Regions from separate parts of the Spiribacter curvatus genome, predicted to be linked through region 1. Evidence: predicted binding sites of a transcription regulator. Region 1 holds the regulator's gene; the other holds the start of a gene.

Region 1 (12,178 bases):
AGCTCGCCAACGACTTTCATGTCCGTCGGGTCATCACCGCCTATCTGCCGGAGGACCAGGACTCTGAGGCCTTTGCGACACTCCTGCAGTGGGACAATATCTTCTACGAGAATGAGCGGGCGTCGCTGATCGGCGGCCGCAAGTCGACAGTGCGGGTCGGCACCGTACAGTGGCAGATGCGCCGGGTGACCAACTTCGAGGATCTGATGTCGAACATCGAGTTCTTCGTGGATGCCATGGCCGGCTACAACTCTGACTTCATCCTCTTCCCAGAGCTGTTCAATGCGCCGCTGCTCGCGCAGTTCAACCAGGAGGATCCGGCCGAAGCAATGCGCGGGCTGGCCCAGTACACCACCGAGATCGCCGATGCGATGAGCCGGATGGCAGTGTCCTACAACATCAATATCATCGCCGGCTCGATGCCGGTCTATCACGACAACACGCTTTATAATGTGGCCTACCTGTGCCGTCGCGACGGCACGATGGACACCCACTACAAACTGCATGCCACGCCGGACGAACGCTTCTACTGGGGTGTTCAGGGCGGCAATGCCCTCAAGGCCTTTGATACCGACGTCGGCCGGATCGGTATTCTCGTATGCTATGACGTCGAATTCCCCGAGGCCTGCCGGCTACTCGCCGATCAGGGCATGGAGATCCTGTTCGTACCGTTCTGGACGGATACCAAGAACGCCTACCTTCGGGTCCGGCGTTGTGCGCAGGCCCGCGCCATCGAGAACGAATGCTATGTTGCCATCACCGGCAGCGTCGGCAACCTGCCACGGGTGGAGAATATCGAGATCCAGTACTCCCAGGCGGCGGTTTTCTCACCCTCTGACTTTGCATTCCCCCATGACGGTATCGTCAGCGAGACGACTCCGAATACCGAGATGACGGTGGTGGTGGACCTGGATATGGACAAGCTCACCCAGCTCAGGGCCGAAGGGTCGGTCCAGAACGCCCGCGACCGGCGCCTGGACCTCTACCGTGTGCAGTGGCTCGACGACTGATCAGAAACTCTGTTTCGCCAGCCATGGCTGCATGCGGGCGAATGCCTCTTCGATGTTTTCCATCGAGTTGGAGAAACTGATCCGGATGGCGTTGCTGCAGGTATCCCCGAAGGCATCGCCCGGGATCACGCACACCCCGGTCTCCTCAAGCATCCGCAACGACAGATCGGTGGCGTCGGTATGCGGCGGCAGCGACGGGAAGATGTAGAACGCGCCCTGAGGAACGTACCCCGTGAGGTGCGGTGTCTCGCTGACCAGTTCCACCACCCGGTCACGACGGCGGCGATACTCCGCGTTCATGTCATCCACACAGGCCATATTGCCCTGGAGCGCGGCCACTCCAGCCCACTGCGCCGGCGTGCTTGCCACCGTGGTTGTAAACATATGGTAGCGGCGCAGCTTTTTGATCGCGCCCTGGCTGGAGATCATCCAGCCGATCCGGAAGCCCGCCATGCTGAATGTTTTCGAGAAGCTCGACACCGACATGACATGGTCGAGATCAGAGGCGCAGTTGATGACGCTGGGAAACTCCATTCCCTCATCGAGCAGGATGTGATCGTAGACCTCGTCGGCGAACACATAGACACCGCGATACGCTGCCTCCTGGACGATCGCCTCGATGGTCTCGCGCGGATAGACGGCCCCGCTCGGATTGCTCGGGGAGTTGAGCACGATCGCGAATGTGCGCATGCCAATCGCGTCGATCACCTCCTGCGGGTCGACCTGATGACCATGCTCCGGGCGCGTCGGAATCACCTTGACCTCGCCGCCGTTCATGCGGATCAGCGGCGCATACAGCAGGAACGTCGGGTCGGTGACGATGAATTGGCGACCCGGCGCCGCGGTTGCCGTCAGCGCCAGGTACATTGCCTCTGTCGCTCCCGTGGTGACGAGGAAATTATCCTCGGTCAGCGGCCGGTCATAGCGCTCACCGTAGTAGCGGGCCAGCTCACTGAGCAGTTCCGGCAGACCTGCATCCATCGTATACCCAGTCTTACCCTCGCGCAGCGCGTCGATGTTGGCATCAACGATGTGCTGCGGCGTCGGAAAGTCGGGCTGACCGATGGACAGATGGATAACGTCATCCATGCCCGCAGCGGTATTGATCATCCGCCGGATCCCGGGCATCGGAATCGCCTGCAGAGACGGACTGAAAAGCGGCGCCTCGGCCTGATCACCCTGCTCCATCTCAACCGGATTCACCATATCCCGATCCCCTTTTGCTGCGGTCTGGAAAACGTTGGACAACACACCGAAGCTATTCTTCGTCGATAGGTCGGTCAAGCCCCCTGTGGCGGCCATTTCGGGCGCAGTTGACCCGCTTGGGACCGGTGTATACCGTCCGTGCAATACGACGCTTTCGGAAAGGATCCGCGCATGACCGAGCCGCAGACACGAATTGTCGTTCTGACCGCCCCCGGCGAGGGGCTGCCGGCGGGTATGGAGCCGCTTGAGAATGAGGCCGAATTGCGCGTCGCGGAAGACATGGCCGGTCTTGAATCGGCACTGCCCGGTGCCAGAGTGCTGTGCGTGACCGACTTCCGCACCGACGCCCTTGCCGAGGCGTGGCCCGCCGCCGATCGCCTGGAGTGGATCCATGCCACCAGCGCCGGCGTTGATGCGCTCATGATTCCAGCGGTGCGTGACAGTGACATCCCCGTCACCAATGCGCGCGGTATTTTCGATCGCTGCATCGCCGAATATGTGCTCGGCCAGGTGATTGCCTTCTGCAAGGACTTTGCCGGCAACTGGCAGCTTCAGCAGGCTCATCGCTGGCAGCACCGCGAGACCGAGCCCGTGGCCGGTCAGCGGATGCTGGTCGTCGGCGCGGGGGCTATTGGGCGACGGATCGCGCGCACCTGTGGCGCCATCGGCATTGAATGCGATGGCGTCGGCCGCCGGGCACGGGCTGGTGACGAGGACTTCGCTGCCATTTATGCCCAGGCCGATCTGCTCTCGCTCCTGCCCGACTATGATTTCGTCGTCATTGCCGCGCCCCTTACCGAAGCCACCCGCGGTCTGTTCGGTGCGGCGGAGTTTGATGCCATGGCCGGGCATGCCCGACTGATCAACATCGGTCGTGGCCCGATCGTGCGGACCGAAGCGCTGGTGGACGCGCTACGGGACGGCGCGATCGACGGGGCTGCTCTGGATGTGTTCGAAGAGGAACCGCTGCCCGCGGACCATCCGCTCTGGGATCTGCCCAACGTCCACCTGTCCGCGCACATGGCTGGCGATTTCATCGGCTGGAAGAAAGCGCTGTCGGCGCAGTTTCTCGACAATTTCCGCCGCTGGCAGCGTGGCGAGGCCCTGAACAATACGGTGGACAAGGCCCAGGGCTTTGTCCCTGGAACCTGACACAGCGAACGAATCGAAACAGCGAGGCAGTTCATGATCGACTCTCACCTCCTCACCGTCTCTGGCGGCTACATCAATGGCGAATGGCAGATGGCGGACGACGGCCGGACCCTCGCCGTGACCAACCCGGTCGATCACGGCCACCTGGCGGACGTCGCTGCAATGGGGACCGATGAGACCCGACGCGCGATCGCGGCCGCCGAGGCCGCCCTGGCCCAGCCAGCCGATCTCGAGCAGCGCCGCTACTGGCTGGAGGCGATTGCCGAGGCGCTGACCCGGCATCGCGAGGAGATCGGCCGGATCCTGTGTCTCGAGCACGGCAAGCCACTGGCCGAGGCGCAGGGTGAGGCGGACTATGCCGCCGGATTTTTCCGTTATGCCGCCAGTCATATCGATGCGCTGGCCTCGCACACGCTGGATGAGCAGCCCCGCAACTGCCGCTGGCATATCCACCATCGGCCGGCGGGCGTGGTGGGACTGATCACGCCCTGGAACTTCCCCATCGGCATGATCGCCAAGAAACTCTCCTCTGCCCTCGCTGCCGACTGCGCCAGCGTGATCAAGCCGTCATCAAAGACCCCACTCACAATGATCGCACTGTTCACGCTGCTCGACCGCGAGGTCGGGCTGCCAGCCGGAAAGGCCAATCTGGTCCTCGGCTCCGCCGGTCCCGTTACCGATACGCTGTTTGATGCCGCATCGGTGCGTGTGATCAGTTTCACCGGATCCACTGAGGTGGGGCGGACGCTCATCGAGCAATCAGCGCCGGGGATCAAACGGCTGACACTGGAACTGGGCGGTAATGCCCCGTATATCATCTTCGACGACGCGGATCTTGATCATGCCGCCGATCAGCTCGTCAGCAACAAATTCCGCGGCGGCGGTCAGACCTGCGTGTGCGCCAACCGCATCTTCGTCCACCGCGATGTCTCGGCCGCCTTCGCTGAACGACTCGCCGAGCGGGTCAAGACACTGGCGATCGGTGATGGAATGGCGGCGGGCACCCAGCTGGGTCCGCTCATCGATGAGAATGCCGTGGCGAAGGTTCGCCGGCATGTCGACGATGCCCTCGCCAGGGGCGCCACACCGGTATTCCAGGGCGATGCCAGTGGACTGCCCGGGACCTTCTATCCGCCGACGGTACTGCTCGACGTGCCGGCGAATGCCGCCTGCTATCGCGAGGAGACGTTCGGGCCACTGGTCCCCATCATCACCTTTGGCGATGAGCGCGAGGTGGTCGAGATGGCCAACGACACCGATTTCGGTCTCGCTGCCTATGTCTTTACCGGCGACGAGACCCGCGGCCACCAGGTCATCAGCCGCCTTCGCTTCGGCCACGCCGCCCTCAATACCGGCAGCGGCCCTACCCCCGAGGCGCCGTTCGGCGGCATGAAACAGTCCGGCTTTGGCCGTGAAGGTGGACTCGAGGGGCTGTTCGAGTTCACCGAGACGCAGACGGTGCCGGTCGGTTAGCGGCCGCAGCCACCGGCCGCACCAGCAGGATCGCGACGGATATATAGGCCATCATCATTAGCGCAAGGGTTGGAACGTTCATACCGATATCAAGTAGAAAACCGATCAACACGGGGCCAGCGGCAGTGCCAAGCACCATCGCCCCGTGCGCCATCGCGCGGATGCCGCCCAGATGCCGGAGGCCATAGAGCTCCGGCCACAGGGCGCCCATAAGGGTCCCGGCCGTGCCGATGCACAACCCGGCGAGCCCCAGATACAGCGGTGCCGCCCAGACACCGGGGACGAACCCCACCACCGCCAGGGCAAAAAGCAGCGGCAATAGATAAAAGCCAAGCAAGCGCTGTGCACCGATTCGGTCGACCAACGGGCCACTCAGCAGCAGGGAGAGGACGTGCGTACTGGCGAATGCCGTAAACGCCGTTGAAACCAGCTCCAGGCTCCACCCCTTAGCCTCGGCGATGGGTACCTGATGGAAAAACAACGCTGTGATCAGGATAGGCGGTGCCAGCAACGCGGGCAGAATACGATAGAAGCGGCTATCGCGCAGGACCTCGGCCCGAGTCCAGTCCCGCCGTCCTGGCGCCGCGTCGAAAGACTCTTCCTCACCGGCAAGCGCATCCCCGGATCCCCTATCGCGGGACGAGTGGATCGAACGCCCCTCCATCCGGAGCAACGCGAGCGCGAGGGGCAAGGCAACAATGACGAGAACCAATGCCAGCAGCAGCCAGCTCCCGCGCCAGCCGAAGGACGCGATCAGCGCCACCACCACCATGGGCATCACCGCTTCAGCCGTCGGGAAACCAACCGTCACCATGCTGATCGCCGTGCCCCGGCCCGCCTCGATACGGCGGCCCACCGTGGTCTGCGCGACATGCACCATCAGCCCCTGCCCGCATAGGCGAAGCAGCAGAAAAGCCGGCACCAGCACCCAGGCCAACGGCGCCAGCGCAAGCAGCAGACCGCCCGCGGCTGCCCCCAGGATCACCCCAGCGGTAAACACGGGCAGCGGCAACCGATCAACGCCCCGGCCAACGCTGATCACCAGAAGCCCGCTCATGAGGGTAGCGAGCGAGTAGAGCCCGCCAAACTCGGCATTGCTGAGATCGAAGGTCGCGCGCAGCTCACCGCCGTAGAGCGAGATCAGAAACGTCTGACCATGCCCCGATAGGAAAACCATTAAAAAGCCGAACAACAGCAGGTATCGGTGGGTTCCAAGCCCCCGAACGGCCGAAATCATGCGCTAACTCCAAATGAAAAGGCCCGGGCAAAAGCCCGGGCCTGAGTTCGTGGGCTGGGATGAGCCCTGGGGTGTCTAGCCGGTATTGCGGATGGCTGCGTTCTGTTCACCGCCACCGGTCTCGACCAGTGCCGCCTCGAACTGATCCACTGCCCAGTCGATCTCCTCGGCGGTGACGATCAGCGGCGGAACCCAGCGAACCACATTACCGCCCCATGGACCGCAACGGATCATCAGCAGTCCCCGGTGCTCGCAGGCCTTGAGCATCTTCGCGCCGCGATCGCCATCCGGCTTGCCGTGGGCGTCGACGAGGTGAGTGCCGATCATCAGTCCCCGGCCGGTGATATTACCAATCTCCGGATGCCGTGACTGGACCTCTTCGAGCCGCTTGACCAGCTGCTTGCCACGATCCGCGGCGTTATCGACCAGCTTCTCGTCACGAATGACGTCAAGGGTCGCCAGGCCAGCCGCACAGGCGACCGCGTTACCGCCATAGGTCCCGCCCTGCGAGCCCGGCAGTGCCTTGCTCATCAGTTCGGCTGGCGCAGCCATGAACGACAGCTGGAAGCCACTGGCAACACCCTTGGCGGAGACCACCACGTCGGGCTCAACGCCGAAGTGCTCATAGCCCCACATCAATCCACTCCGGCCATTGCCGGACTGCACCTCATCCATGATCAAGAGGATGCCATGCTTGTTACAGCGCTCTTGCAGGCCCTGCATGAACTTGGTGTTGCCGGGGATGTAACCCGCCTCACCCTGAATGGGTTCGATGAGCATCGCCGCAGTCTCCATGGGCACGCTCTGGACCTGCAGGATGTAATCGAGTTCGCGCAGCGCGAAATCCGCCGCTTCATCCTCGCTGATGCCATACCAGTTGGTATCCGGGAACGGCGCCGTCACCACCCCACCCATCAACGGCTGGACGCCCTGACGGACGGCCGCGCTCGAGCTGGTGGTGGCCAGCGACCCCATGGTCCGACCATGGAAACAGCCCCTGAAGGCAATGATATTGGGCTTGCCGGTCGCCTGACGGGCCAGACGGATCGAGGCCTCGACCGCCTCCGTGCCCGCGTTGGAGAAGAACACGCTGTCGATGGAGTCAGGCAGCAGCTCAACGAGGCGATCGGAGAGATCCAGAATCGGCTGATGTTTCATGATCGCGTACTGGGCGTGCACGACCCGATCGATCTGATCCTTCGCCGCCTCCACCACGCGGGGGTGGCAGTGGCCGGTGCTCAACACGCCGATGCCCGACGCGAAGTCCATGTACTTGCTGCCATCCTCGGCGTAGACGTACATCCCTTGCGCGCGCTCGACCAGAATGTCACTGGACTGGCGCAGCAGCGGGGAGAGATGGTGGACGTTGTCATTCATGACACAGCCTCCTGGCTAATTAATTCATCATTCACAATACGCGAACTGGAAAACGATTTCCTCCTGGGTCGGACAGCGTCACGAGCAGTGGTATCCTCAAGCGCAGTAAAGGTAATGCGATCGGGAGATGGCGATGCAGAGTAATGAGCCGGTGATTTTCGAGCGTGACTGCGAAGCAGCACTGATTCCGGCGGGTGATAACGGCATCATCCCCCAGGGTGCCGAAGGCATGATCACGCAGGCCCTTGGCGGCAGTTATACCGTCTATATCCAGGGCAATCTGTTCCGCGTGGATGGCAAGGATGCCGATGCCATCGGCAAGGATCCCGAGCCGGCGCCGGAGTTACCGGAGAATGCCTCCGCCGACGATGTCGAACAGCTGGTCTGGGACCAGATGCGGCGCTGCTTTGATCCCGAGATCCCCATCAATGTGGTCGAGCTGGGACTCGTCTACCGCTGCGATGTCACCCTCAACGATGACGGCACGCGGTCGGTGGAGATTGACATGACGCTGACGGCGCCGGGCTGCGGCATGGGGGACATCCTTGCCTACGATGTTCGCGAGAAGGTCAAGCAGATCCCCACCATCGAGGCCGTCAGCGTGGAGATCGTCTTCGACCCGCCGTGGAGCTTCGAGATGATGTCGGAGGCGGCCAAGCTTCAGACGGGAATGATGTAACCCGCGCTGCTCAGCCCGCCTTCTGGGAGTCGCTGGCCGATCGCCCCGCCAGCGACTCAAGCGCGTCCACAGCCAGCAGCTCTACTTCGCGGCCCTCGGCGCGGATCCAGCCCTGATCCTGAAATCGCCGGAAAATCCGGCTCATCGTCTCCGGGGCGAGACCCAGATAGTTACCCAGATCACCCCGCGCCATGGAGAGTCGGAAACGGGTCGCCGACAGTCCCCGTTGACCAAACCGCTCGGAGAGGCTGAGGAGCAGAATGGCCAGACGCTCGTCAGCATTCCTGCGCGCCATTGTCAGGAGCATGTCCTGGTCGTCAGCGATCTCGCGTGACATCAACCGCAGCAGCTGGCGCTGCAGCCCAGGGATATCGGCCGCAAGATGCTCGAGCTGTTCGAAAGGCAGCTCACAGACACTGGTGGTCTCGAGGGACACCGCAGAGCACGGATGGGTCCAGCGATTGATGGCATTCAGCCCGACCAGCTCACCGGGCAGATGGAAGCCCGTCACCTGCTGATCACCGGACTCGGTCGTCGTGTAGGTCTTGAGCGACCCGGCACGGACCGCGTACAGCGCGCGGAACGCGTTACCTTCCTGATAGAGATGGGCACCGCGCTGCAGGACGGGCTGATGCTGGACGATACCATCAAGCATGCCGATATCCGCGTCGTCCAGAGACACCGGCAGGCAGAGCTGGCTCAGGCTACAGCCGGTGCAGGTCTGCTGCTGTCGGGTTACCGAGCTGTCAACCCGATCAAACATACTGGATACTCACTTTGCCCATGAGGAAGATGCTACACCCGGCTAATCGTCGTTGCCACAGCCTATCAGCGCTCGAAATGGCGATATCCAGTGGCCGCATCAGCAATCGGATGACCATCGCAGGTCATGCCCGCGCCGATGCCCACACCGCCAATGCGGCGGACCGGTGTCCGGCTGCGTCGTGCGGCGGATAATACGGCGTCGTCGGCGCTTGCGGGGGCCGTAAAGCATAGCTCGTAGTCATCGCCACCGCCGAGCTGTGCATCCACCGCCGGCGCCTCGCCAAGCCACTGGCGAAGCCGGGAGGAAGGGCGGCAGGCGAGCGTCGACAGATCGATCGCCACGTCACTGCGATCGGCAATATGGCCGGCATCGGCCGCCAGCCCATCGGAAATATCGATCGCCGCTGTGGCGATTCCCGTCAGGGCCTGCCCCAGTGCCACGCGTGGCTGCGGAGCGAGGAAGGCGCGTCGCAGTCCCCGCCAGCGCGCCTGATGGCGGTGGACTGCACTCTGCCAGACGCTCAGGCCGCCCATCGCATCACCGGGGTGTCCTGATACCCAGACCCGGTCACCGTCACGGGCTCCATCCCGGCGCAGCGGCGTGGCAGGTGCCCGACCGGTTATCTGAACACTGATGCTGAGCGGACCACGGGTGACATCGCCACCCACCACAGCCACTCCGTGGCGTGCCGCTAACGCGCCGAGACCATCGGCGAAGGCCGACACCCAGGCCTCATCGACATCCGGCAGGGTCAGGCTCAGTAACGCCCAGCATGGCTCGCCGCCCATGGCGGCGATATCGCTGAGGTTGACGGCAAGCGCACGATGACCGACCCAGTACGCACTCAGGTCACTCGGGAAATGCACGCCGTCAACGAGGGTATCGAGGGCCATGAGCAACGATTGACCCTGTGCCACCACCACGGCCGCGTCGTCACCAACGCCCAGCGTGACATCGCGCCGGTTCGCGCCGAGATGACTGAGATAGTGCCTGATCAGCGCGAACTCCGAGCGCTCGGCCATGGCTGTACCGCTCAGCGCCGGCGGCGCTTGCGCTCCTCCGCTCTCAGCGGTTGATCGCGGGCGACACGATCGAGCACACCATTGATGTATTTATGGCTCTGCTCAGCGCCGAACCCCTTGGCGAGTTCCACGGCCTGATCGATGCAGACTCGATAGGGCACCTCGAGCCGCTCCCGAAGCTCGTAGCTGCCCAGGCGCAGCAATGCCAGTTCCACGGGATCGAGGTTGGCGGCAGGACGATCCAGATAACCATCAAAGGCCGCGTCAAGCGATTCCACCTGCTCGGTCACTCCGCGGAACACTTCAGTGAAGTAATCCAGATCCATACGCCCGAGGCGATGTTCGCTGAAGAACTGACGCTGGACATCCGCCGGCTCACTACCGGTCATCTGCCACTGGTAAAGGGCCTGGAGGATGCGTCGACGCGCCCTCGCCCGCGGTCGATTCGCCTTCGGACGACTCACAGTTTACGCAGCAGGCTGACCATCTCGAGCATTGCCATCGCGGCCTCAGCGCCCTTGTTACCGGCCTTTGTGCCCGCACGCTCAATGGCCTGCTCGATGCTGTCGGTGGTCAGTACACCGAAGGACACCGGGATGTCCCGCTGCTGGCTCACCTGCCCCAGACCCTTGGTGCATTCACTGGCCACGTACTCGAAATGAGGCGTACCGCCGCGGATGACACAACCAAGCGCCACGATCCCGTCGTAGTGACCAGACCGCGCGAGGCGATCGGTGACCAGCGGCAATTCCCACGAGCCGGGCGCACGGACCAGGGTCAGCGATGCATCGTCAACCCCGTGGCGTACCAGGGTGTCGCGCGCACCGCTCACCAGAGAGTCGACGATAAAGTCATTGAATCGGGTAGCCACCAGCGCAATCCGCGCGTTGCTGGCCGTGAAATCGCCTTCGAGGGTCTTCATGCTGATTCCATTGTTTTTATCCGGGGACGCAAGCGTATACCGCCGCACGCCGACTGCAAACCGCTTCGCTATGTGGAAGTACCGCACTCGTCCGCGGTCTGGACATAGTCCACGACCTCCATGCCGAAGCCGGACAGCCCATACATGATTTTCGGCGAGGAGAGAACGCGCATCCGCCGGATCCCCAGATCAGTGAGGATCTGCGCACCGACCCCGTAGGTCCGAAGCGCTTCGCTCTCGTCTGTAACCGGCCGTGGCTCGGGAGTGATCTCGCCGCTCTGCGAGAGCACCTGGAATTCGCGCATCCGTGTCAGCACCTCCGACCGGTCGCTGGCACTGCGCAGCATGAGCAGGCAGGCCGGATCACTGCGACTGCCGGCGATTTCATCGAGCGACTGACGCAGCGACCAGGTCTGGTCAGGCGCGATCGCGCCGAACAGATCCGAGAGGGTGTTCTCAATCTGCACCCGCACCAGCGCCGGCTCTTCCGGATCGGTCTGCCCCCGCAGTAGCGCGAAATGCAGCGCCCCATCCACCACGTCCTGATACGCGTAGAGGTGGAAACGCCCATGTTCCGTGGGCAATTCACAGTCGGCGACACGCTCGACCGTGCGCTCATTATGAATCCGGTAGGCAATCAGATCGGCAACCGTACCAATCTTGATGCCATGCGCCTGCGCGAACTCCACCAGGTCATCGCGGCGGGCCATGGTGCCATCCTCATTCAGCACTTCGACAATCACTGCCGCCGGTTCAAAGCCCGCCAGACGCGCCAGATCGCAGCCCGCCTCGGTATGCCCGGCCCGCGTGAGCACGCCCCCGGGCTGGGCCATGAGCGGAAAGATATGCCCAGGCTGGACGATGTCCTCGGGCTTTGCCTGAGGTGCCACCGCTGTCTGGATCGTACGCGCCCGATCAGCCGCTGAAATCCCTGTGGTGACCCCCTGCGCGGCTTCGATGCTAAGGGTGAACTGCGTCCCCTGATGATCGCTTGAGCCGGTCACCATCAACGGCAGCCGCAACTGCTCACAGCGCTCGCGACTGAGGGTCAGGCAGATCAGCCCGCGCCCGTAGCGCGCCATGAAATTGACATCATCCGGCCGCACCATCGAAGCGGCCATCAGCAGATCACCCTCGTTCTCGCGATCCTCATCATCGAGCATCAGCACCATGCGGCCGGCACTGATATCGGCAACGATTTCATCGATGCTGTTGAACGCCATGACTAGTCCCTCAGAAACCCATTACGCCGCAGCAGGGCCTCGCTGACCCCGCCAGTGGATGCCGCCCCGCTGCCCTGCAGCAGGCGCTCGAGGTAGCGCGCCAGCAGATCG
Region 2 (12,178 bases), 670 kb from region 1:
CAGCAGTTTGACCCCGGCATTCTCCACCGTTGCGTCACCGGCCTCTTCGCTTTCGTCGAACATGAACCCGTACTGAAAGCCCGAGCAGCCGCCACCGGTGATGTAGACGCGGAGCTTGAGTGCCTCGTTCTGCTCCTCGTCGAGGAGCTGGCGCACCTTCGTCGCCGCATTGTCGGTAAAAACAAGCAGGTCTTCCTGCTCCGCCACTTCACTCATTGCCTTGTCTCCGACTGATCGATTGTCCAATGATTCTCCTGCCCGCCCGCAGCAACGTCAATCGCTGTCAGGGCAACACCGCTATGCCCTGCAGGCCCAGCGTCTCGGGCAGACCGAACATCAGGTTGAGATTCTGCAGCGCCTGGCCCGCCGCGCCTTTGACGAGATTGTCCTCCACCGCCAGCACCAGCGCCATGTCACCGCCTTCGGGCCGGTGCACGGCGATGCGGACCATGTTGCTGCCGCGCACGCTGCGCGTCTCGGGGTGACTGCCCGGCGGCAGGACATCGACGAACGGCTCGTCGGCGAAGCGCGCCGCATAGACCGCCTGCAGATCCACTGATGGATCGAGCAGACGCCCGTACAACGTCGCGTGAATACCGCGGATCATGGGGATCAGATGCGGCACGAAGGTCAGCCCCACCGGGTGACCCGCCGCGGCCTCCAGCCCCTGGCGGATCTCGGGCAGGTGACGATGCCCGGAGGCGCCGTAGGCGTGGAAGTTCTCACCGGCCTCGCACAGCAGCGTGTGCTGACGGGGCTGACGGCCAGCGCCACTGGCCCCCGATTTGGCATCGGCCACCAACTGGCCGGTATCGACCAGTCCCGCCTCCAGCAGCGGCAGGAACCCGAGCTGTACGGCGGTGGGATAGCAGCCCGGATTGGCCACCAGTCGCGCCCGGCGAATGGCGTCGCGGCCCTGCTCCGGCAATCCATAGACCGCTTCCGCGGCCAGTGCCGGGCAGCTGTGGGCCATGCCATACCAGTCCGACCACACCGACAGATCACGGATCCGGAAGTCGGCCCCCAGGTCGATGACACGGACACCCCGATCGATCAGTGCCGGTGCCATCTCCATGGCCGTGCCATTGGGCGTGGCGAAAAACACCACATCACAGGCGGCCAGCGCCTCGGTGTCAGGCTCGGAGAAGGCGAGATCGATATGACCGCGCAGGTTCGGGTAGATCGTACTGACCGGCACCCCCGCCTGGGCGCGGGAGGTAATGACCTGCAGGGCAACCTGTGGGTGCCCCGCCAGCAGGCGTAACAGCTCGACACCGGTGTAGCCCGTGCCGCCCACGATCCCGGCCGTTATCGTCATAATCCGTCTCCTGAGCTGATGGCGTTCACCCTGTATGATGCCAGAGACGCCAACCGGGCGCCGATGGTGAACCCGATCGTGAGAATGACCCCCAGTCAGTCACAGCAGCAGCGCCTGTCCATTGGCCGGGCACCGGTCCTGATGGCCGGGCTTGGCGTGATCGTCGGCGCCCTGACGGCGCTGGTCGTGATCGGCTTCCGGCTGCTCTACGAGTCCGGTCAGTCGGCACTGCTACCCGGCGGTATGCTCGGCAACTACGAGGCACTGCCCGCCTGGCAGCGGCTGTTGCTGCCGATTGCGGGCGCCGGGCTGATCGGCCTGTACATGCGCCACGCCGCGCGGAGCGATCCGCGCACCGGCATCGGCTTTGTGATCGAGCGCACGACCTATCACGAGGCACTGCTGCCACTGCGCAACGCCATCCACCAGCTGGTCGTCGCCACCATCGCCATCGTCAGCGGTCACTCGGTGGGGCGCGAGGGCCCCAGCGTCCATCTCGGCGCCACCGCCGGCAGTCAGGTCGGTCAGTGGCTGGGACTCCCCCACAACAGCCTGCGCACGCTGGTGGCCTGCGGGACGGCGGCCGCCATCGGTGCCTCGTTCAATACCCCCCTCGCCGGCGTCGCCTTCGCCATGGAGGTGGTGGTCATGGAATACACCATCGCCGGCTTCCTCCCGGTCATCATCGCCGGTGTGACCGCCACCGCCCTCGCCCGCCTGGTATTCGGGACCGGCATCGTGTTCTCCGTCCCGGTGCTGACCATCGAAGGGCTCCATGAACTGCCGCTGGTCCTCGTCCTCGGTCTGCTGCTGGGGGGCCTGGCGGCGGTATTCATTCGTCTGCTCCGCATCGTTGGCCAGGCCCTCACCCACTGGCCGCCCCTGCGACGGACGCTGACCGGCGGGCTGATCGTCGGCCTCATCGGCCTGGTCGTCCCCCAGGTGATGGGGATCGGTTATGACACCATCGCCGCCACCCTCGCCGGCGAACTGGGCATCGCGCTACTGATCGCCATCGTCGCTGCCAAGCTAGTGGCGACGACAGCCGTCATCGGCCTGGGCGTGCCCGGCGGGATCATTGGCCCGACGCTGGTCATGGGGGCCGCGGCCGGGGGCGCGGTGGGACTGGTTGCGGAGTCGATGATCGCCGCGCCGCTCGGCGGACCGGCGCTCTATGCGCTGCTGGGCATGGGCGCGATGATGGGGGCGACCCTGCGCGCGCCGCTGGCGGCGCTGACCGCCATGCTCGAGCTCACCGCCAACCCCGGCATCATCATGCCGGGCATGCTGACCATCGCCGCCGCCACGCTCAGCGCCCGCGAGATCTTTCAGACCGACTCGATCCATCACCTGGCGCTGGGCGAGCGCGGGCTCGATCCACGCCGCAACCCATTACTGCAGGCCGCGAGCCGGCTGGGGATCCTCCAGCTCATCGACCCGCACTGCCGGCAGCTGGCGGCATCAACGCCGGCCGATGGGATCGATGCGGCGCTCGCGGCCCCCCCCAGCTGGCTCCTCCACGATGCGGGGCAGGACGGGCTGCCGACACGGCTGAGCGATCCCGCCACCCTGCGCGATAACCGTCACGCGGGCCGGGCGGCATTCGCCGGATCGATCCCGCTGCTGGCCATCGATGAGAAGGCGAGCCTGCGCGAGGCCATCGAGCAGCTCCGCGAGGCGGGCGACGCGGCGCTACTCGCCACCCGCCCGGTCGGTCACGGGACGGTCGAGTGGCAGGGGATCGTGACCCGCACGGCGATCTATCGGGCGTATCTCAGCTGAGTCAGCACGGCGGACAGTTGGTATAATCAGCCAACGGATCAATAGAGGGACTCTGCCGTGCGGAAAGAATGGTTGGCTGGTGTCCTGGCCCTGGTGATCGTGGCGGTCGTTGGCTATGTCTGGTTCGCGCCACCGGCGCGCGAGCCCGCCCCGAACGTCGAGCTCGATATGCTGGATGGCGCCCAGGCCGAACTCGGTCAGTATCAGGGCGAGCCGGTGATGCTGGTGTTCTGGGCGACGACCTGTCCGACCTGCGTCGCCGAAATGCCCGAGGTGGTGGAGCTGCATCATGACCTCGCCGACAGGGGGCTGAACATCGTCGGCGTCGCCATGGACTACGACCCCCGGGCGCAGGTTGAGGCGCTGGTGGCCCAGCGCGGGCTGCCCTACAGCATCGTGCTGGATGACGGCGGCCGTATCGCCAATGCCTTCAACCAGGTCCGGGTGACACCGACCACGGTCCTGATCGACCCCGAGGGCGGCGTGGTCTGGCAGCGCATCGGCCCGATCGACTTCGAGTCCCTGCGCCGCCAGCTCGGGCCCATGCTCGCGGAGCGGCAGTCGGCATGACCGCCCTGTGGATCAAGTCATTCCACATCATCAGCGTGATCACCTGGTTCGCGGCGATCTTCTATCTGCCACGGCTGTTCGTCTATCACGCAATGGCCGAGGACGAGATCGGGCGCGAGCGCTTCAAGGTCATGGAGCGCAAGCTCTACCGCGGCATCATGAACCCCAGCGCCATCGTCGCGGTGGGCCTGGGCGTGGTGCTGGTCGTCATCCAGCCGTACTGGCTCGAGCAGGGCTGGCTGCACATGAAGACCCTGCTGGTGATTGGTCTGGTCGGTTACCACCTGTACTGTGGGCGTCTGCTCCGGGCCTTCGCCCAGGACCGGAACACGCGGAGCCATCGATGGTACCGGGTTTTCAATGAATTACCGGTGCTGGTATTGATCGCCGTTGTGCTGCTGGTCGAACTCAAACCCGGTTTTCCGTGGTAATCTGATACCGTACTCATTAAGTCCACAATGGTTCATCGACATGACGTCTGTGCTTTTCTCCCGCCAACATGATGACTACGTCCGCCAGCTGCTGCAGGGCGCCGGACTGCGCGCGACCCGCCAGCGTATGGGGCTCGCCGGGCTGATCTTCGGGCAGGGCGAGCGCCATATCACCGCCGAGGAGCTCTACGCCGAGGCCATTGATACGGGTATGCGGCTGTCACAGACGACGGTCTACAACACCCTCCACCAGTTCACCGAGGCCGGCCTGCTGCGGGAGATCCTCGCCGATCCGCGGCGGATCTATTTCGATACCAAGGTCGATCCGCATCATCACTTCCTCGATGAGGAAACCGGTGAGATGGAGGACATCCCGCATAATGGCGTCGCCGTGGACGGTCTGCCGACACCGCCGCCGGGCAAGACCATTGAGGGTGTCGACGTCATCGTGCGCGTCCGCCGCCCGGGCTGAGTATCGTCAGCGGCCGGCGCGGATCAGACCGCCCAATCCGTAGCGGTCCATTTCGGCGTTGATCAACCGGCGGACCTCACCCGGTGTCTCGCAGACCAGGACCGCGTCGAGCATTGAGCGGGCGGTCGAATAGGGGATGGTGCGCAGCACGCGCTTGACGCGTAACAGCCGGCCGCTGCTCATCGACAGCCCCTCCATCCCCATCGCCAGCAGCAGCGGCGCCACCGCCGGTTCACCGGCCATGCTCCCGCAGATGGTCACCGGCGTATCCAGCCGCCGGCCGGCCGCTGCGACTTCCGCCACTGCCCGTAGCACCGCCGGGTGCAGCTCGTCATAGATCGACGCGACGCGACTGTTATTGCGGTCCACCGCCAACAGATACTGCGCCAGATCATTGCTGCCGATGGACAGGAAATCCAGCCGACGCGCGAGGCTCTCCGCCTGATACACCGCCGCGGGCACCTCGACCATCGCCCCCACGGCCGGCGCGGCCGTCTCCACCCCCTCTTCGGTCAGCTCGTCGCGGGCGCGGCGGACCAGGGCCGCGGCCTGATCGGCCTCTTCGACCCGGGTGATCATGGGAAACATCACCCGCAGATTGTCCAGTCCGGCGGAGGCCCGCAGCATGGCACGCAGCTGGGTCAGAAAGATCTCCGGGTGATCCAGCGTCATGCGCACGCCGCGCCAGCCCAGGAACGGGTTGTCGTCGTGGGTGGGGAAGTACGGCAGCGGTTTGTCACCGCCGATATCGAGGGTCCGGAGCGTGACCGGCAGCGGCGCGAAGGCCTGGAGCACCGCGCGATAGTCCTCGACCTGCTCGCTCTCGCCGGGAAAGCGGGTGCTGATCATGAACGGAAACTCGGTGCGATGCAGACCGACGCCGGCGCAGCCGATCTCCAGGGCGCGTTCGATCTCTGCCGCCAACCCCGTGTTGACGTAGAGATTGATGCAATGGCCATCAGGGGTCTGCGCCGGTTCGCCGGCGATCTCGGCCAGCTCGGCGGTCAGCGCCGCCTCCTCCTCGACCAGGCGCTGATACTCATCCCGCAGCGCCGGCGCCGGGTCCACCTCCACCCGACCACGATAGCCATCGACGATCAGCGCCCGGCCGTGGAGGCCATGGACGGGCAGTTCCCGCACCCCCATCACCGCCGGCACTCCCAGCGCCCGGGCGAGGATGGCGATATGCGAGTTCGCCGATCCACCGGCACTGACCACGCCGGCGAGCCTGTCGGTGGGGATTTCCACCAGCTGCGAGGCGCTCACTTCCTCGCCCACCAGGATCGTCTGCTCGGGGAGCGTTTGATCCTGTTCCTCGAGCGCCAGCAGCCGGGTCAGCAGCCGCCGGCCGACATCGCGCAGGTCGCTGGCCCGTTCACGCAGATAGGCATCATCCATCGCCTCGAACCGCCGGCTGTGCTCGGCGATCGTCAACCGTACGGCGAACGGCGCCCAGTGGCCGTCGCGGATGTGCGCATGCACCCGCTCGCGGAGGCTGTCCCCATCGAGCATCTGCAGATAGACATCGAAGAGCTGCTGTTCGGCCGCCGGGACCTGGCCCTCCATCCTCGCCGCCAGTGCGCGGATATCCTCTCGGGCCGCCGTCAGCGCCGCGGCGAAGGCGGCGGCCTCGGCGTCCGCATCGCGGACCCGGCGATCGGGGATGCTCTCGAGGTTGGCGGCACCGGTCATGACGTGCCCCTCGCCGATCGCGAGGCCGCTGGCCCCCCCGATACCATCCAGCCCCAGTGGTCCACCCCGCGCCACCTCGGCGCCATCGGTCAGTTCACCCCGGACACGGGCATGCGCCATCACGCCGGCCAGCTGCGCGGCCATGGTCACCAGAAACGCGACTTCGGCATCGGTGAAGCGCTCGCGCGCCTGGCGCTGGACCACCAGCACGCCCAGCCGTGATTGGTAGTGAATGACCGGCACCCCGAGGAATGAGTGAAAGCGCTCCTCACCGGTCTCGGGGAAATAACGGAAGCGGGGGTGGCGATCGGCGTCGTTGAGGTTGATGGATTCCTCGCGCTGCGCCACCAGGCCGACCAGTCCCTCCGTGAGCGGCAGCCGCACCTGACCCACCGCATCGACGTTCAGCCCGCGCGTCGCCATGAGCCGCAGGTGTTCGCCGTCGCCCTCGAGCAGATAGACCGAACAGACATCGCCCTCTGTGGCCTCGGCCACCCGCTCGACGATGATCTCCAGCGCCTCGCGGAAATCGCTCGCGGCATTGACCGACTGGACAATGCGATGGAGCGTTTCCAGCACCGCCGCTACCGCCCCTGGCCGGGCTGCGGGATGGCGGGCGGCCGCCCGGTCCCCGGATTCACGGGCCGTCGCGGCGGCCCCTCGGGGAAGAGCACCGGCGCGAGCTCGTCCAGCGCCTGGGCGTACACCTCGCGCTTGAATGAGACGATCTCCTCGAGCGGATACCAGTACGGCACCCAGCTCCAGGTATCGAACTCCGGCGCCGGTGTCGCATCGAGGCGGACCCGCGTGTCGGCCGTCCGCAGCCGGAGCAGAAACCAGACCTGCTTCTGACCGATGCAGGTGGGGCGTTGCCGGCGACGGATCAGATGCCGCGGCAGGCGGTAGTGGAGCCAGCCCCGCGTGGCGCCCAGCACCGCCACGTCCGAGGGCGCCAGCCCCACCTCTTCATTGAGCTCGCGGTAGAGCGCTGCCTCCGGGCTTTCGTTGCGCTGGATCCCGCCCTGAGGGAACTGCCAGGCATCCTGACCCACGCGGCGCGCCCACAGCAGCTCGCCGGCGGCATTGGCCAGAATCATCCCAACATTTGGACGAAACCCTTTTTTATCAATCACTTACTGCACCAAAAGAAGAATTCTATTGCGGGTTATTCTTCCACATAGGAGAATCAGGCGGCAATGCGAAAGCGGGAATGATGCGTGCAGCTGGCGATTTTCGACCTCGACAACACCCTCCTGGACGGCGACAGCGACTACCTCTGGGGACAGCACCTGATGGAACAGGGTGCCGTGCCGCGGGCCCGGTTCGAGCGGGACAACCAGCGTTTCATGCGCGACTACGAGGCCGGTCGGCTCGACATTGATGCCTTCCTGCGCTTTGCCCTCCAGCCACTGGCCGAGACACCCGAGCCGACACTGCGTGAGTGGCGGCGCGCCTTCATCGATCGGCATATCCGGCCGCGCATCCTCCCGGCCGCTCAGGCGCTGGTCGAGCATCACCGCCGGCGCGGCCATGCCTTGATGATCATCACCGCCACCAACCGCTTTGTCACCGAGCCCATTGCCGAGCTGTTCGATATCCCGATCCTCCTCGCCACCGAGCCCGAGCGGGGCGCGTCAGGGTTCACCGGTCGCCATCGCGGCATTCCCACCTTCCGTGAGGGCAAGATCAAAGCGCTGCAGACCTGGCTCGACGCTCAGGAAGCCGCTTTCGAGACGGTCCATTTCTACAGCGACTCGCGCAACGACCTGCCCTTGCTCGAGCATGTCGACCGGCCCGTCGCCATCGATCCGGACGCCATCCTTGAAGCGGCCGCTCACGAGCGCCACTGGCCGGTGCTCACGCTCCGCGCGGGTGATACCCCGCAGCCACTCAGTTGACGAGGAGATCCACAGGATGCATCGCCACTGCCTCTCTGCCGGCCGTCGGATCATCGCCGGCCTCCTGTTCGCCGGCCTGGCCGGTGCCGCCCACGCGGACATCGTGATCGAGGATGCCTGGGCCCGTGCCACACCACCCGGTTTCGACAAGGGCGCCGTCTATTTCGAGCTCCGCAACGATGGCCCGCGCAGCGATGCGCTCGTCGGGGTGAGCACCGACCGGGCCAGCCGCGCCGAGCTGCACCGGACCCTCGAGGACGGCGGCAACAGCCGCATGGTGCACACCCCCCGGGTATCAATCCCGGCAGCGGGCCAGGTCCTATTCGAACCCGGCGGCCGTCATGTCATGATGATGGGCATCGAATCGGCCCTCACCGAGGGCGAGACGTTCGTCATCGAGCTCGAGACCGAGGACGCCGGCCCGCTGGCCGTGACGGTCGATGTCCTGGCACCCACGGCGATGGCCGCCGACTAGATGACCCGCGAGAACCGCCGTTCGGCACGACCCGCTGTCAGATAGGCATCGAACGGCATCGCGACATTGCGCAGGAACAACCGCCCCCGCTCGGTGACCTGCAGCGAGGCATGATCCATGGTCAACAGGCCATCGACCGCCAACGGCTCGAGCTCGACCAGCGCGTCCCGGAAATAGTCGGTGAACTCGATCGGGTGACGCGCCTCGATGGCCGCATAGTCGACCCGCCCCCGGCACATCACCGCCTGGATGACATCCCGGCGCAGACAATCATCCGCCGTGAGCGCCACACCCCGCCAGATCGGTAGCTCGCCGGCACTCACGGCGGCATCATGGCCCGCCGGATCGCGGACATTCTGGCTGAATGCATCCCCGATCTGGCCGATCGACGAGGCGCCCAGCCCGATCAGGTCAAGATCGGGCCGTGTGGCATAGCCCTGGAAGTTGCGGTGCAATGTGCCCTCATCGGCGGCCGCCGCGAGCGCATCGCCCGGCAGTGCGAAATGATCCATACCGATGTAGTGATAGCCCTCGCGCGAGAGGCGCTGCATGGCCTCGATCAGCAGCGTCAGCTTCATCTCCGCCGCGGGCAGACTGGCATCCGGGATCTGGCGCTGGATGCGGAACATCTGCGGCATATGCGCATAGTTATAGAGCGCGATCCGGTCCGGCCGCATGGTCATCACCGCATCCAGGGTCTGCGACAGGCGCTCGGGGGTCTGTAGCGGCAGCCCGTACATCAGATCAAGATTGATCGAGTGGAAGCCTTGATGCCGCGCCTCCTCGACAATATCCGCGGTCGCCTGAACGCCCTGGACGCGGTTGATCGCCTTCTGCACATCGGCGTCGAAATCCTGCACCCCCAGACTCAGGCGGTTGAAGCCCAGGGCGGCGAGATTGCGGATGCGCTCACGGTCGACCGTGCGCGGATCGACCTCAATGGAGAATTCGCGCCGGGCCGGCGCCGCCATCGGAAAACGCTGGGCGATGGCATCGATCAGTGTCGCCAGATCCCCATCGGAGAGATAGGTCGGCGTGCCACCGCCCAGGTGCAGCTGCTCCACCGGCCGGTCGTCCGCGAACAGCGCCGCCTGCAGGTCGAGCTCGTCGATCAGGCGGGCGAGATAATCGCTCGCCCGGCGGTAGTTGGCGGTGATCACCTTGTTACAGGCGCAGTAGAAACACACCGTCCGGCAGAACGGCACATGCACATAGAGTGACAGCGGCCGCGGGATCGGATCGTCGTTACTCCAGGCGACGCGTTCCCGATAGCGCCCGGCATCAAACGCCTCGGTGAACTGGGCGGCCGTGGGATAGGAGGTGTAACGCGGGCCCGTGACGTCGTAACGGCGCAGCAGGGTCCGATCGAGAAGTAGACGGTCGGCCATCAGCGTGTCGCTCCAATGGTGATCATTCGTGGCATCATAGGCGCTCAGGCGCCGCGACGGATTGATCTGGGTCAGTCCGATGCACAGTCGGCGGAGGATTGCGTTGAGGCACGATGATGAACAGAAGACACCGGCGCCCACCGGCCTGCGGGCACGGCTGATACGGCGTGCCTGGCTGGCACTGGCGCTGTTTTTTATCGGCCTGGGCAGCGTCGGTGCGATCCTGCCACTGCTGCCAACCACGCCCTTTCTGCTGCTCGCCGCCATGTGCGCGTCGCGCAGCTCACCGGCGCTGCATGCCTGGCTCTACAGCCATCCCCGCTTCGGCCCCCTGCTACGCGACTGGCGCGATCACCGGGCCATCCGCCCACGCGCCAAGGTCACGGCGCTGGTACTGGTGGCGCTCAGCTGGGGATGGATGTGGATCAGTGTGGAACCGCTCTACGCCCGCCTGTCGGCGAGTGCGGTGATGGCCGGGGTGGTCACCTTTCTGGCGACCCGGCCCCATGGCCCTAGGCCGTAGTCGACGCGGCCACGACGAACAGCCCCACCACGCAGGCGAAGGCAGTGGTCCAGAGGAGACTGCGCAGGGTCGGCCGATCGCCGATATAGGCGGCGCCATAACCGAGCCGCAACACGACGAACGCCACTGCCAGGGCGTCGATCCAGCCCTGGGCGCCGCCGACCTGATGGGCAATGAGGACCGCCGCCGCGAACGGCGGGAACGCCTCGAAGGTATTGAGCTGTGCCCAGTGGGCGCGCTGACGCCAGCCGCTGAGGCCGGCCAGCCATTCCCGTGGCCGGGCGTTGTCGAACCGCCCCTGTGACTTCGCCAGTCCGGCGAATACGAACGGCATCACCATCGCCGCCAGAACGGCCCAGTAAGCGATCGTCATCCATCCCCTCCGCGCCGTTGCAGATCCACGGCTCGATAGCCGATATCGGTGCGCATGAACCGTCCCGGCCAATGCACGTCATTGGCCAGCTCGTAGGCGGCTGTCTGCGCGGCGACGATGTCGCGGCCGAGGGCACAGGCGCAGAGCACCCGGCCGCCCGCGGTCACCGGCCGCCCCTGTGGGTCGGTCGCGGTACCGGCATGGAAGAGCTTGCGGTCATCGCGGTCGGCCCCGGTCAGGCCCTCGATGACATCGCCGCGCTCGTAACCCGCCGGGTAGCCTGCCGCCGCCAGCACCACGCCCAGACAGGGGCGTGGATCCCAGGCCACCGTCTGCGCGTCAAGGGTGCCCGTCAGGGCGGCCTCGAACAGCGTGACCGGGTCACTCGCCAGTCGCATGAGAATGGGCTGGGTCTCGGGATCACCGAGACGGACGTTGAACTCGAGCACCCGCGGCTCGCCCCCGGCATCGATCATCAGCCCGGCGTAGAGGAATCCCTTGAAGCCACGACCCTCGGCCACCAGACCTTCCACCGTGGGCCGGATCACCGACTCGAGGATGCGCGCATGCACCGCATCGGTGACCACCGGTGCCGGTGAATAGGCCCCCATGCCACCGGTATTGGGCCCCTGATCACCGGCGTCACGGGCCTTGTGGTCCTGCGAACTGGCGAGCGGCAGCACGGTTTCGCCATCCACCAGGGCGATGAAACTCGCCTCCTCGCCGGTGAGGAAGTCCTCCACCACGATCCGCTCGCCGGCCGCCCCGAACGCCCCATCGAGCATATCCGCCGCCGCGGCCAGCGCCTCGTCGACGCTCCGGGCGATGGTCACGCCCTTGCCCGCCGCAAGGCCATCGGCCTTGATCACCAGCGGTGCGCCGCGCTCGCGGATATAGGCCTGTGCCGGTGCCAGCGCCTCGAAGGTCTGGTAATCGGCGCTGGGAATGTGGTGGCGGGCGAAGAACGCCTTGGCGAACGCCTTCGAGGCCTCCAGCTCCGCCGCCGCCTGATGCGGCCCCAGACAGGCCAGACCGGCGGCCTCGAAGGCATCGACGACCCCCGCGGCCAGCGGCGCCTCGGGGCCGATGACCGTCATGTCCACCGCCAGCGCCCGGGCGCGCTCGATCAGCCCGGGGATGTCATCGACGCCGACGTCGACGTTGCTCACCCCGTCCTCAAGCGCGGTACCGGCGTTCCCCGGGGCGACATAGACATGCCCGCTGCGCGGCGACTGCGCCAGCCGCCAGGCCATGGC

The links. Region 1 encodes FNR, which switches genes on or off when oxygen is low (the NO sensors DNR and NnrR bind a similar motif). Its sites were predicted from a motif close to TTGATNTANATCAA; they were not measured.
Region 2: a site for FNR is predicted at 10,088-10,101, ahead of hemN (oxygen-independent coproporphyrinogen III oxidase). Genes of this name have one in related genera too.

Annotation. Positions count from the first base shown of each region.
Region 1 is NC_022664.1:490,211-502,388, reverse strand. It holds gene SPICUR_RS02485 (bifunctional GNAT family N-acetyltransferase/carbon-nitrogen hydrolase family protein) at 1-1,010, shown strand, start outside; gene SPICUR_RS02480 (pyridoxal phosphate-dependent aminotransferase) at 1,011-2,216, opposite strand; gene SPICUR_RS02475 (D-2-hydroxyacid dehydrogenase) at 2,388-3,368, shown strand; gene SPICUR_RS02470 (NAD-dependent succinate-semialdehyde dehydrogenase) at 3,402-4,841, shown strand; gene SPICUR_RS02465 (MFS transporter) at 4,810-6,078, opposite strand; gene SPICUR_RS02460 (aspartate aminotransferase family protein) at 6,154-7,455, opposite strand; gene sufT (putative Fe-S cluster assembly protein SufT) at 7,583-8,134, shown strand; gene fnr (fumarate/nitrate reduction transcriptional regulator Fnr) at 8,145-8,897, opposite strand; gene thiL (thiamine-phosphate kinase) at 8,963-9,922, opposite strand; gene nusB (transcription antitermination factor NusB) at 9,934-10,386, opposite strand; gene ribH (6,7-dimethyl-8-ribityllumazine synthase) at 10,383-10,844, opposite strand; gene SPICUR_RS02430 (bifunctional 3,4-dihydroxy-2-butanone-4-phosphate synthase/GTP cyclohydrolase II) at 10,913-12,067, opposite strand; gene SPICUR_RS02425 (riboflavin synthase) at 12,070-12,178, opposite strand, start outside.
Region 2 is NC_022664.1:1,747,875-1,760,052, forward strand. It holds gene erpA (iron-sulfur cluster insertion protein ErpA) at 1-216, opposite strand, end outside; gene argC (N-acetyl-gamma-glutamyl-phosphate reductase) at 284-1,318, opposite strand; gene SPICUR_RS08570 (chloride channel protein) at 1,337-3,100, shown strand; gene SPICUR_RS08575 (TlpA family protein disulfide reductase) at 3,173-3,670, shown strand; gene hemJ (protoporphyrinogen oxidase HemJ) at 3,667-4,101, shown strand; gene irrA (iron response transcriptional regulator IrrA) at 4,142-4,573, shown strand; gene ptsP (phosphoenolpyruvate--protein phosphotransferase) at 4,580-6,844, opposite strand; gene SPICUR_RS08595 (RNA pyrophosphohydrolase) at 6,850-7,398, opposite strand; gene SPICUR_RS08600 (histidinol-phosphatase) at 7,483-8,163, shown strand; gene SPICUR_RS08605 (copper chaperone PCu(A)C) at 8,180-8,638, shown strand; gene hemN (oxygen-independent coproporphyrinogen III oxidase) at 8,635-10,026, opposite strand; gene SPICUR_RS08615 (YbaN family protein) at 10,130-10,549, shown strand; gene SPICUR_RS08620 (MAPEG family protein) at 10,539-10,922, opposite strand; gene purD (phosphoribosylamine--glycine ligase) at 10,919-12,178, opposite strand, start outside.